Regions from separate parts of the Phaeospirillum tilakii genome, predicted to be linked through region 2. Evidence: riboswitches for the same ligand, from Rfam matches in the RefSeq annotation. Region 2 holds a riboswitch; each other region holds the start of a gene.

Region 1 (3,269 bases), on a different contig from region 2:
AGGCCCCGGACCCCTGCTGTTAAAACGACAGGCCGAGCCGGCCGACCACCGTCCGCCCCGGCAGGGGGTAGGCGTTGGCCGCGCCATAGGTCGTGCTGCTGGCGATCGCGTAGTCGTAATAGCTCTGGTCGAACAAATTCTGCACCGCGAACGACCAGGTGACCGGCGCCAGCTCGCCGCCGACCCGCAGATCGACCACGGTATGCGAACCGATCAGCGGCTGGAAATTGCTCTGGTCGTTGTCGGCGCGGCGATCGCCGACATAGCGGGCGTCGAGATCGACCACCACGTACTTCTCCCACGCGTCCCACGACAGCCCGGCGGAACTGGTCCAGCGCGACACCAGCGGCACGTCCTTGTCCTTGTACACGCCGGCGGTGAATTTGGCTTCGGTATAAGCGAGGCCGCCCTTCAGCCGCAGTTCGGGGGTCAGGCGGTAGGTCGCGGTCGCCTCGCCGCCATAGCGCCGGGTCGGGTCGAGGTTGCGGTTGACCCCGCTGATCGGGTCGTAATGCAGTTCGTCGCGCAGCTCCATCACGTAGCCGCTGCCCTGCCAGCCGAACCGGCCGTGCTGGCCGCGCAGGCCGAGTTCGAGGTCGCGCGAGGTCTGGGCCTTGAGGGCGAAATTGGTGCCCGAGCCCCAGGCGGTCGAACCGACCCGTTCATCGACATTGGGCAGGCGCAGGCTGCGGCCGAGCCGGCCGAACAAAGCCAGTTGCTCGGTCAGGCGATGGTCGAGGCCGAGATGCAGGGCGTATTGGGTGTCGCTGTCCGACAGCGGGTTGCCGCCCGGGGTGATCGCCCAACTGGCCGAGGCGTTGTCGGGGTTGTAGCGATCGACCGCCGACAGCATCACATGCTCGACCCGGGCGCCGAACGACAGGTCGGTGTCGGGACGGACCGACAGGGTGTCCTGGAGGTATTCGGCCACGTTGTGCTGGCGCAGGTGGTAGGTGTGGAACGGACGGTTGCCCTGATGCCACATCCGCCGCGAATCATAGAGGGAATAGCTGTAATCGAGGCCGGCGGTCAGCCGGTTGGGCAGGCCGGCCAGGCTGCCCTCGCCATTGAGCCGGGGGGTGAAGGACAGGGTGGTCAGCTGGCGCTCGTTGTAGGTGTCGTAGACGCTGCCCCAGCTGCTGAAGAAGGCGTCCTCCTGCTCCTTGTGCCGCACCCCGCCATCGACCACCAGTTCGAGGCCGGAAGCGACGTCGAAACTGCCGCCCAGCGCGGCGTTGACCCCGCGCTTCTCGGCATGGTCGTAGGGCGAGGTGGTGCCGCGCCGCAGGCCACGGGCATAATTGGTCTGATTGACCCCACCCGGCAGGCCGAGATGCTGGTCGTCGGCGCCGAGATTGAGATACAGCTCGCCGCCGTCGAGGCTTTGCCGCACCTCGCCCGAGATGCTGCGCTGTTTGAGGGCGTTGTTGTCGCGATAGCCGTCCGAGGTGATCTGGCTGCCGGCGACCGACAGCGCGGTGTCGCCGATCCGCTTGTTGACCCCGGCATTGGTCTCGCGATAGCCGAGCGAGCCGATCGCCCCCTCGATCCGCGCCGAATCCGGGGTATTGGCGCCGTTCTTGGTGACGATGTTGATCACGCCGCCGACCGCGCCGTCGCCATACAGCACCGCCCCGGCATTGCCCCGGGTGATCTCGATCCGTTCGATGTTGGAACGCTGGATCGCCGACAGATCGACCGAGGACAGATCGACGTCGTTGAGACGGCGGCCATTGACCAGGATCAGGGTGTTGCCGGTCGCGGTGGCACCGAAGCCGCGCATGTCGACCGAGGCGCCGCTGCCGTTGACCCCGCCGAACATCGTCTGCACCTGGATCCCCGGCACCCGGCCGAGGATGTCGGCCAGACTCTGCCCGGGCGAGCGTTCGATCTCGTCGGCGGTGATCACCGTGGTCGAGGCTCCGGTGATGCCCTCGCCCAGCCGGCTGGCGGTCACCAGCGTCTCGGGCAGCGGGTCGGCGGCCGTGGTCCCGGCGGCCTGGGCGGCCGGTCCGGCGCCGATCGCGGCCAGGGTCAACAAAAAGGTCAGGCCGGGTCCCCCCCGGCGCGCGGAATGTCCGCAAGCTCCCATCGGTCACGCTCCTGCGTTCGCGCCCCGGCAAGGCCGGACGGCGCGTGGAAACGAAAACCGATCGGAAGGCCATGACGAATCGGCCCCGACCCGATCCCGGCCGGCGCCGACAGGCACCAGGGGAACCGGCACAACATCGCTCGGGTCATGACGGGGGGAATCCCGGCACGGCCTTCGTCTCGGCGTCGACGTCACCGCTGCGAAAGGCCGCTCCGTATGGGTCCACCGCCCACCGGTTGGGTGACCGTGCTGGCAGGTCTCCTGACTCGCGGGTCATCGCCCGAAGCGCCCGGCCTTCCCAGTTTCCCAGTGGCCATGATGGACGCGGACTCGCCGCTCACAGTTGCGGGGACAGTCACGGATTGCGACCCGCGCGGGGCCGGCACCGTGTTCCCTCTTGCCTCCCCGGTGCGAACCGGGGAACCAGCATGTGCGCCGAAGATGAAACAGCCGTCCCCGCCGGTCAAGCCGGTTTTCCGCCGCCCGCCCGCCCGACACCGGGGCTTGCCCTCTCCCCCCGACCCGTGCGAAACGCCCCGGCGATGGAACCGCTGTTCACCCTCGAAACCCGCCCCGGCTGGCTGATCGCCCGCTTCCCCGCCCCGTGGCGGCTGGCCGGCTGGAGCCTCAACCGCCCCGGCCTGACCTCCACCGCCTGCGTGGCGTGGCTGGAAGTGGTCGATGCCGACCTGCCGCTCGGGGTCGATCCGCTCGACCTGCTCGACCGCCGGCTGGCGGAAGCGGGGCTGGACGGCGCCGCCGGGATGATGACGGCGCGGGCGCTCGACCGCCACCACCGCGCCGCCGCCGGCACCGGCCCCGACCGCGCCGAGGTACTGGTGACTCTCGGCCTGACCAACGGCGCGGTGCTCGATTCCGCCGGCCACCCCCGCCCGGTGATGCCGCCGCCGCCCGCCCCGGTCGGCACCATCAACCTGCTGGCGGCGCTGACCCGGCCGCTCAGCGACGGCGCCCTGCTGGAGGCGCTGGCCCTGGCCGCCCAGGCCCGCACCGCCGCCCTGCTGGCCGAGGACGGCCGCATCGTCGGCACCGGCACCGACTGCATCCTGCTCGCCTGCCCGCCGGCAGCGGCGCCCTGCCCGTTCGCCGGCCTGCACACCGCCACCGGTCAGGCGCTGACCAGCGCGGTCTATCAGGCCACCCGCGCCGCCCGCCG
Region 2 (3,269 bases):
GGCAGGTCACCGCCAGCAGCAGCAGGCAGGACAGCGCCGCGCTTGCCCGCAGCAAGGCGAGCAGGGCGGCGCGCCCGCCATCGGCGGCGAGGGCGATGCCGTTGGGGCCGATCTGCACCGCCAGCGCGGCGGTGGCGGTGAGGGCGAAGCCGAACGGCGCCGCCACCAGCCGCAGCCACGCCCCGGGCGGCACCCGGGCGCCAGCCAGCGCCGCCGTCCAGGCGATCGCCAGCACCAGCCCCGCCGCCGGCCAGGGCGGCAGGGCCAGCGTCAGCGCGAGCAGGCCGAGGGCGAGCAGACTCTTCTCCCCCAGCCCACGCTGGCGCCACCGGCTGGCGCTCGCCAGCCGGTCGATCGTCAGACTCACTTCGCGCGGCTTCCCTGGCGGCGGCCGATGGCATAGCCGACCAGCCCCGCGCCGATTGCCGCCTGCACGGCGAACAGCAGGCTTTCCATCTCCTTGCCCGGCGGCTCCCACAGCGGCTCGGCCCACGGGGTATAGGACGGGGCGACGGTGGCCACCGCGTCACGGGCGGCATCGTCGGTGCCGCTGTATTCGGTGCCGGGATGCAGCACCAGCGGGGCGGCGACGATCAGGGCGGCGAGGCCCAGCAGCAACAGATTGAGGCGCGCGCTCATGCCTTGTCTCCCACACCCGGCACCAGGCCGCGACCGGCCAGGGCATTGATCACCACCACCGTCACCAGCCCCTCGGCCACCGCCAGCGGCACCTGGGTCAGGGCGAAGATGCCGGCGAACTTGAGGTAGGCCCCGGCAAAGCCCGATACCGGGTCGGGGAAGGCCAGCGCCAACTGGGCCGAGGTGACCAGATAGGTGGCGAGGTCGCCCAGCGCGGCGGCCAGGGCGATCCCCACCGCCGCCGGCAGGCCGAGGGCGTTCGAGCCCTTCCACACCGCGAAGGCCACCCACGGCCCGGCCACCGCCATCGACATGATGTTGGCGCCGAGCGTGGTCAGGCCGCCATGGGCCAGCAGCAGGGCCTGGAACAGCAGGACGATGCCGCCCAGCACCGCCATCACCGACGGGCCGAACAGCACGGTGCCGAGCCCGGTGCCGGTCGGATGCGAGCAGGAGCCGGTGACGCTCGGCAGCTTCAGCGCCGACAGCACGAAGGCGAAGCCCCCGGCGGCGGCGAGTTGCAGCCGCGCCTCGGGGTGGTCGGTGACGATCCGCTTGAGCTTCCAGGCGCCGGCGGCGACGAAGGGCGCGGCGGCGGCGCTCCAGGCCAGCGCGTGCGGCGCCGGCAAAAAACCTTCCATGATATGCATTCGGGACGGACTCCGTTCGTCGAGAGGGCAAAATGCCGCCGCGAAACGGAATTCTGTTCGACCTCCCGGCACACCCCGTCCGGCAGGCTCACGGCGACTCTCGCGATGGCAGGTCTCCTGACTTGCGGGTCGTCGGCACCGGTCCGGCCTTCCCAGCCCCCCGCGCGGGGGCCAGTGGCTTGAGGGGGACCCGTGCCTCTCCGCCTACAGTTGCGGGGGCAGTCGCGGATTTGGCCCAGGCCGGGCCGCACCGCGTTCCCATTTTCACCCCGTCGGCGGCGGCCGGCGGGGAACCATCGTCCCCCAACTATAATTTCGCCACGATCCCGATGCAAACCTCGACCATCCTGCTATCCTGCCCGGCACGGCAGTGACGGAGTTTTCCCCCCTTGACCCATACCATCGCGATGGTCGATGACGACCGCAACATCCTGACCTCGGTGTCGATGGCGCTGGAAGCCGAGGGCTTCAAGGTGCGCACCTACACCGACGGGGCCGAGGCGTTGCGCGGGCTGACCGCCCAGCCGCCCGATCTCGCTTTGCTCGACATCAAGATGCCGCGGATGGATGGGATGGAGCTGTTGCAGCGGCTGCGCCGCCAATCGTCGCTGCCGGTGATCTTCCTCACTTCCAAGGACGACGAGATCGACGAACTGCTCGGCCTCAGGATGGGGGCCGACGATTACATCAAGAAGCCGTTCTCGCAAAAGCTGCTGATCGAACGGATCCGCGCCCTGATCCGCCGGATCGAGGCCAACGCCGCCGGCGGGGCCGAGGCGGTGAGCGAGGTGATCACCCGGGGGCCGCTGCTGCTCGATTCCGCCCGCCATGCCTGCACCTGGAACGGTCACGGCGTCGATCTGACCGTCACCGAGTTCCTGTTGCTGAAGGCGCTGGCGATCCGCCCCGGCCACGTCAAGAGCCGCGACCAGCTGATCGATGCCGCCTATGGCGAATCGATCTATGTCGACGACCGCACCATCGACAGCCACGTCAAACGGCTGCGCAAGAAGTTCCGCGAGGTCGACGAGTCGTTCGCCCAGATCGAAACCCTGTATGGGGTCGGCTATCGCTACCGCGAGGAATAGGGCGTGAAGACCGCGCCGGCCGTCGCCGGTCCGGCCGAGGGGCCGCCCCGCCGCCGCTGGCCGCGCTGGCGGCTGCTGGCCTCGCCGCTGACCCGCCGCATCCTCGCCGTCAACCTGCTGGCCCCGGTGGTGCTGGTGGGCGGACTGCTCTATCTCGACCGCTACAAGCAGGGGCTGATCCGCTCCGAACTCGACGGCCTCGCCACCCAGGCGCAGATGGTCGCCGCCGCCGTCGGCGAGGGCGCGCTGATCGAGGGCGAGGGCGAGGGCCTCGAATTCAATGCCGAGACCGCGCGGCAGATGGTGCGCCGGCTGGCCGAGCCGGCCCGGCTGCGGGTGCGGCTGTTCGGCGCCGGCGGCGAGCTGGTGGCGGATTCGCGCTTCCGCTTCGGCGCGGTCGGGCTGGTCCATGTCGAGCTGCTGCCGCCGCCGCATGATCCGCATTGGTTCGACACCCTGCGCATCGGCTGGGAACGGCTGGCCCACTGGATGCGGTTCGACCGCGCCTTGCCGCTCTATCTTGATCCGCCCCGGGCGCGGGCCAGCGATTTCATCGAGGTGGCGACCGCGCTGGAGGGCCGCAGCGGCGCCCAGGTCCGCACCCGCAAGGGCGGCGGGCTGGTGCTGTCGGTGGCGGTGCCGGTCCAACGCTACAAGCAGGTGCGCGGCGCGGTGCTGATCAGCGCCGAGGGCAACGGCATCGCCCGCTCGCTGTTCCAGATCCGCCTCGCCATCTTCCAGGCCTTCCTGCTGTCGCTGGCGCTGACGGTCGGGCTGTCGCTCTATCTCGCCGGCACCATCGCCCGCCCGGTGCGCCGCCTCGCCTTGGCGGCGGAGCGGGTGCGCCATGGCCAGGGCCGCGCCGCGCTGATCCCCGATCTGTCCCGGCGCG
Region 3 (3,269 bases), on a different contig from region 2:
CTGGCGCGCCAGCGGGTTGGCCGACAGGATCCGCCGTTCGGCATCGAGCACCACCACGCCGACCGGGGTGCGTTGCAGGCGGTATTCGAAACTGCCGCCGGGATCGGGAGGAAAAACGGGGGGAGGGGGCATCGGCGCCGGGACCAGGGCTGAGGCGGTCAGCATAGCCGCTTTGCCGGGTCTTGCCTACCCCGTCGGGTGGCTTCCGCCGCCCGGGGGGATCCCGGGCGGCGGAGCCGGCGTCAACAGGCGCCAAAGGCGAAGGTGGTTTCGGTCCCTTCGTCCCAGCCATCCCACAGGTAATCGCCCTCGATGCCGTCGGCGATCAGGCGGAAGGCGTAGCGGGCCTGTTCCAGATAGGCGTCGCAATAGGCGCCGATCTGGTTCATGCCGCCATTGGCCTCGTGCGCCTCGGCCGGACAGGGCGAGCCGCAGAAATGGCGCACCGGACAGATCGCGCACTTGGCGATGTCCTCGACCTTGCGCTCGGACACCTTCTTGAACGGCGCGGTCTCCAGCACGTCCTCGATCCGGTCCTGGAACAGGTTGCCGCCGGCGAACTCGGGCAGGCCGATGAACTCGCTGCACGGGAACAGGGTGCCGTCGGGGACCAGGGCGAAGAAGCTGCGCCCGCCGCCGCAGGGGGAGATGTCGCACATCAGCCGCCGCGCGGTGGGGGCCAGGATCGAGATCAGGATGTTGGCGAAGTTCGCCACCACCAGCTTGCGGCCGGTCTCGCGGTAGAGCTGATGGGTGCGGTCGAGCGCGGCGGTGAAGGCCTTGGCCACCACCGCGTCCTCGACCCACGAATCCCTGCCGCCCTGCTGGGTGCAGCGGACGAAGTTCAGCATGCAGGCCGGCACTTCGCGGGCGTGGAGGAACTCGACCATCGCGGTCAGCTGATCGACGTTCTGGCGGTTCATCGTGCAGATCACGTTGAAGCCGGGATAGCCGCGCAGCCGGTCGATCGCCCGCAGGGTCGAATCGAACACGCTGTCGCCGTTCCAGCGCTTGCGCGACAGGTCGGCGACATCCTGCACCGGGGCGTCGAGCGACAGGCCGATGCCGCAGCCCTGGCCGGTCAGGAACGCCACCGCCTCGTCGTCGAGCAGGGTGGCGTTGGTCTGCACCCCGAAGCGGAAGCGGTCGCGGTACTGCTCGATCGCGGCGAACATCGCCTCGCGCGCCAGCATCGGCTCGGCGCCGTGGAAGATGATCTGCGGCTTGCGGTCGGGCGGCAGGGTGCGGCTGAAATAGGCGTCGAGCCGGGCCATCGCGTCGAGCAGGGTCTCCTTGCTCATCTGCTGGCCGCCCTTGCGCATCTCGCCCGGAATGTAGCAATAGGCGCAATCGAGGTTGCAGCGTTCGGTCGGATTGAAATAGACCGCCGACGGCTTCAGATGGAAGCGCAGCATGTCCATTTCCTGGGCGAACGAATCGCGCTTGGCGTGCCACTGCGCCAGCAGGGCGCCGTCCTCGATCACCGCCCCGGTCTGGTCCTTGCGCACCAGCGACCAGAAGGCGGTGTCGGCGTCGATCAGCGCGGTGTAGTCGGGATGGCCGATGTCGAACCAGTCCAGCCCGTCGGGAAGAGCGGCCCCCGCCGCTCCCCCCTTCACCTCGGTGACGAGGCTCAACGCTTCACCTGCTTGTCCATCAGCACGTAATGGGACAGGCCGGTGCCTTCGGCGTCGCAGCTCTTGCGGCTGGCGATCACCGCCGGACGGGTGGTCTTCTGATCGGTTCTGGTCATGGCCTTCACGGACTCCACGTTGGTCGGGGCGACGGCGCCGGGCCATGACGGACCCTTTGCCGAAACCCTTTTCCATCGGATTCCGCCCCGAGACTCTTGATGAGGCCCAACAGGTCTTCTGGCTCTCGGATCAGCCACGGCACCACGCCTTCCCGGCGGTTGGCCGCCAGTGGCCGGGCGTTTTCCGCCCCAGTGGTCCGTGTCCCCGATTACAGCGGCGGGACCGCCACGGAGTTGCACCGTGTTCCGGGATGTTGGACTGAGCCCGTTTACGCCAGCGGGGCGGGGGGCGTCAAGCCCGGCGGCGCCCCGTCCGGCAGGGCCGAAAGCGACGCATGGGAGGGGCGCGATCATCCCCTTGCCCTGTGGGGTCGTTCCGGGGCACAGTCCCGCTCGCGCCGCAGGGCGCGTTTCGTTTTTCCAAGGAACAGTTCAGGACTGGACAAGATCATGGCCCGGCGTCTCGCGGTCTTCCTGGTGGATTGGTGCTGGCGTCATGCCTGGGCGGTGGTGACGGTCGCCCTGCTGGCGACGGCCGGGCTCGGCTATTACGCCGCCACCCATCTCTCCCTCGACACCGACGAATCCAAGCTGATCGCCGGCGATCTGCCGTTCCGCCAGGCCGAGGCGACGATCGATGCCGCCTTCCCCCACACCCTCGACCGGCTGGTGGTGGTGCTCGACGCAGCCACCCCCGAGGCGGCGGAGGAAGGGGTCGAACGGCTGGCCGCCGCGCTGGAGGCCCGCCATGATCCGGCGATCCGCTCGGTGTCCCGCCCGGCCGAGGAAGTGTTCTTCCGCCGCTACGGCCTGATGTTCCTGTCGCCGACCGAGCTGTCGGCGCTGTCCGACCGGCTGATGGCGGCCCAGCCGCTGCTCGGCACCGTGGCGCGCGATCCGTCGCTGCGCGGGCTGGTCGGCGCCACCCAGATGATCCTCGAGGGCGTCGCCCGCCATCAGGCGGCGGCCGAGGAGGTCGAACCGCTGCTGCAACGGCTCGACCGCGCCGCCGGTGCGCTGGCCGAGGGCCGCGCCGCCGAGCCGGCCGACTGGCAGAGCCTCGCCGCCGCCGGCCCCGGGCGCGACACCCCCAGCCGGGTGCTGCTGGTCCAGGTCCGGCTCGACCATGCCGAACTCCAAAGCGGCGCCGCCGGCACCGCCGCGATCCATGCCGCCGCCGCCGCCGCCGGGGTCACCCCCGACCAGGGCTACCGCCTGCGCCTGACCGGCTCGGTGGCGCTGACCGACGCCAATTTCGCCACCGTCACCGAAGGGGTCGGCCTGTCGGCGCCGCTGTCGCTGCTGGCGGTGCTGGTGCTGCTGTTCTGGGGCGTGCGGTCGTTCCGGGTGGTGGCGGCGATCATGATCAGCCTCGCGGTCGGGCTGGTCGCCACCGCCGCCTTCGCCGCCGCCACCGTCGGCAGCCTCAATCCGATCTCGGTCGCCTTCGCGGTGATGTTCGTCGGCATCGCGGTCGATTTCGCCATCCAGTTCGTCATCTCGTTCCGCAACGAGC

The links. A riboswitch is a leader RNA that binds a small molecule or an ion and turns the genes downstream of it on or off. The one in region 2 is predicted to bind cobalamin.
Region 1: linked by a shared signal. The riboswitch ahead of ACFSNB_RS02030 (TonB-dependent receptor family protein) and the one ahead of ACFSNB_RS07930 (energy-coupling factor ABC transporter permease) in region 2 are both predicted to bind cobalamin.
Region 3: linked by a shared signal. The riboswitch ahead of cbpA (modified peptide precursor CbpA) and the one ahead of ACFSNB_RS07930 (energy-coupling factor ABC transporter permease) in region 2 are both predicted to bind cobalamin.

What each region holds. Positions count from the first base shown of each region.
Region 1 covers NZ_JBHUIY010000002.1:207,728-210,996, reverse strand. The annotation lists gene ACFSNB_RS02030 (TonB-dependent receptor family protein) at 20-2,038, opposite strand; cobalamin riboswitch at 2,327-2,535, opposite strand; gene ACFSNB_RS02025 (adenosylcobinamide amidohydrolase) at 2,635-3,269, shown strand, end outside.
Region 2 covers NZ_JBHUIY010000012.1:64,349-67,617, forward strand. The annotation lists gene cbiQ (cobalt ECF transporter T component CbiQ) at 1-367, opposite strand, end outside; gene ACFSNB_RS07925 (energy-coupling factor ABC transporter substrate-binding protein) at 364-639, opposite strand; gene ACFSNB_RS07930 (energy-coupling factor ABC transporter permease) at 636-1,289, opposite strand; cobalamin riboswitch at 1,380-1,602, opposite strand; gene ACFSNB_RS07935 (response regulator transcription factor) at 1,679-2,377, shown strand; gene ACFSNB_RS07940 (stimulus-sensing domain-containing protein) at 2,381-3,269, shown strand, end outside.
Region 3 covers NZ_JBHUIY010000019.1:59,480-62,748, reverse strand. The annotation lists gene ACFSNB_RS10910 (PAS domain-containing transcriptional regulator) at 1-132, opposite strand, end outside; gene cbpB (peptide-modifying radical SAM enzyme CbpB) at 243-1,637, opposite strand; gene cbpA (modified peptide precursor CbpA) at 1,634-1,753, opposite strand; cobalamin riboswitch at 1,867-2,001, opposite strand; gene ACFSNB_RS10895 (MMPL family transporter) at 2,204-3,269, shown strand, end outside.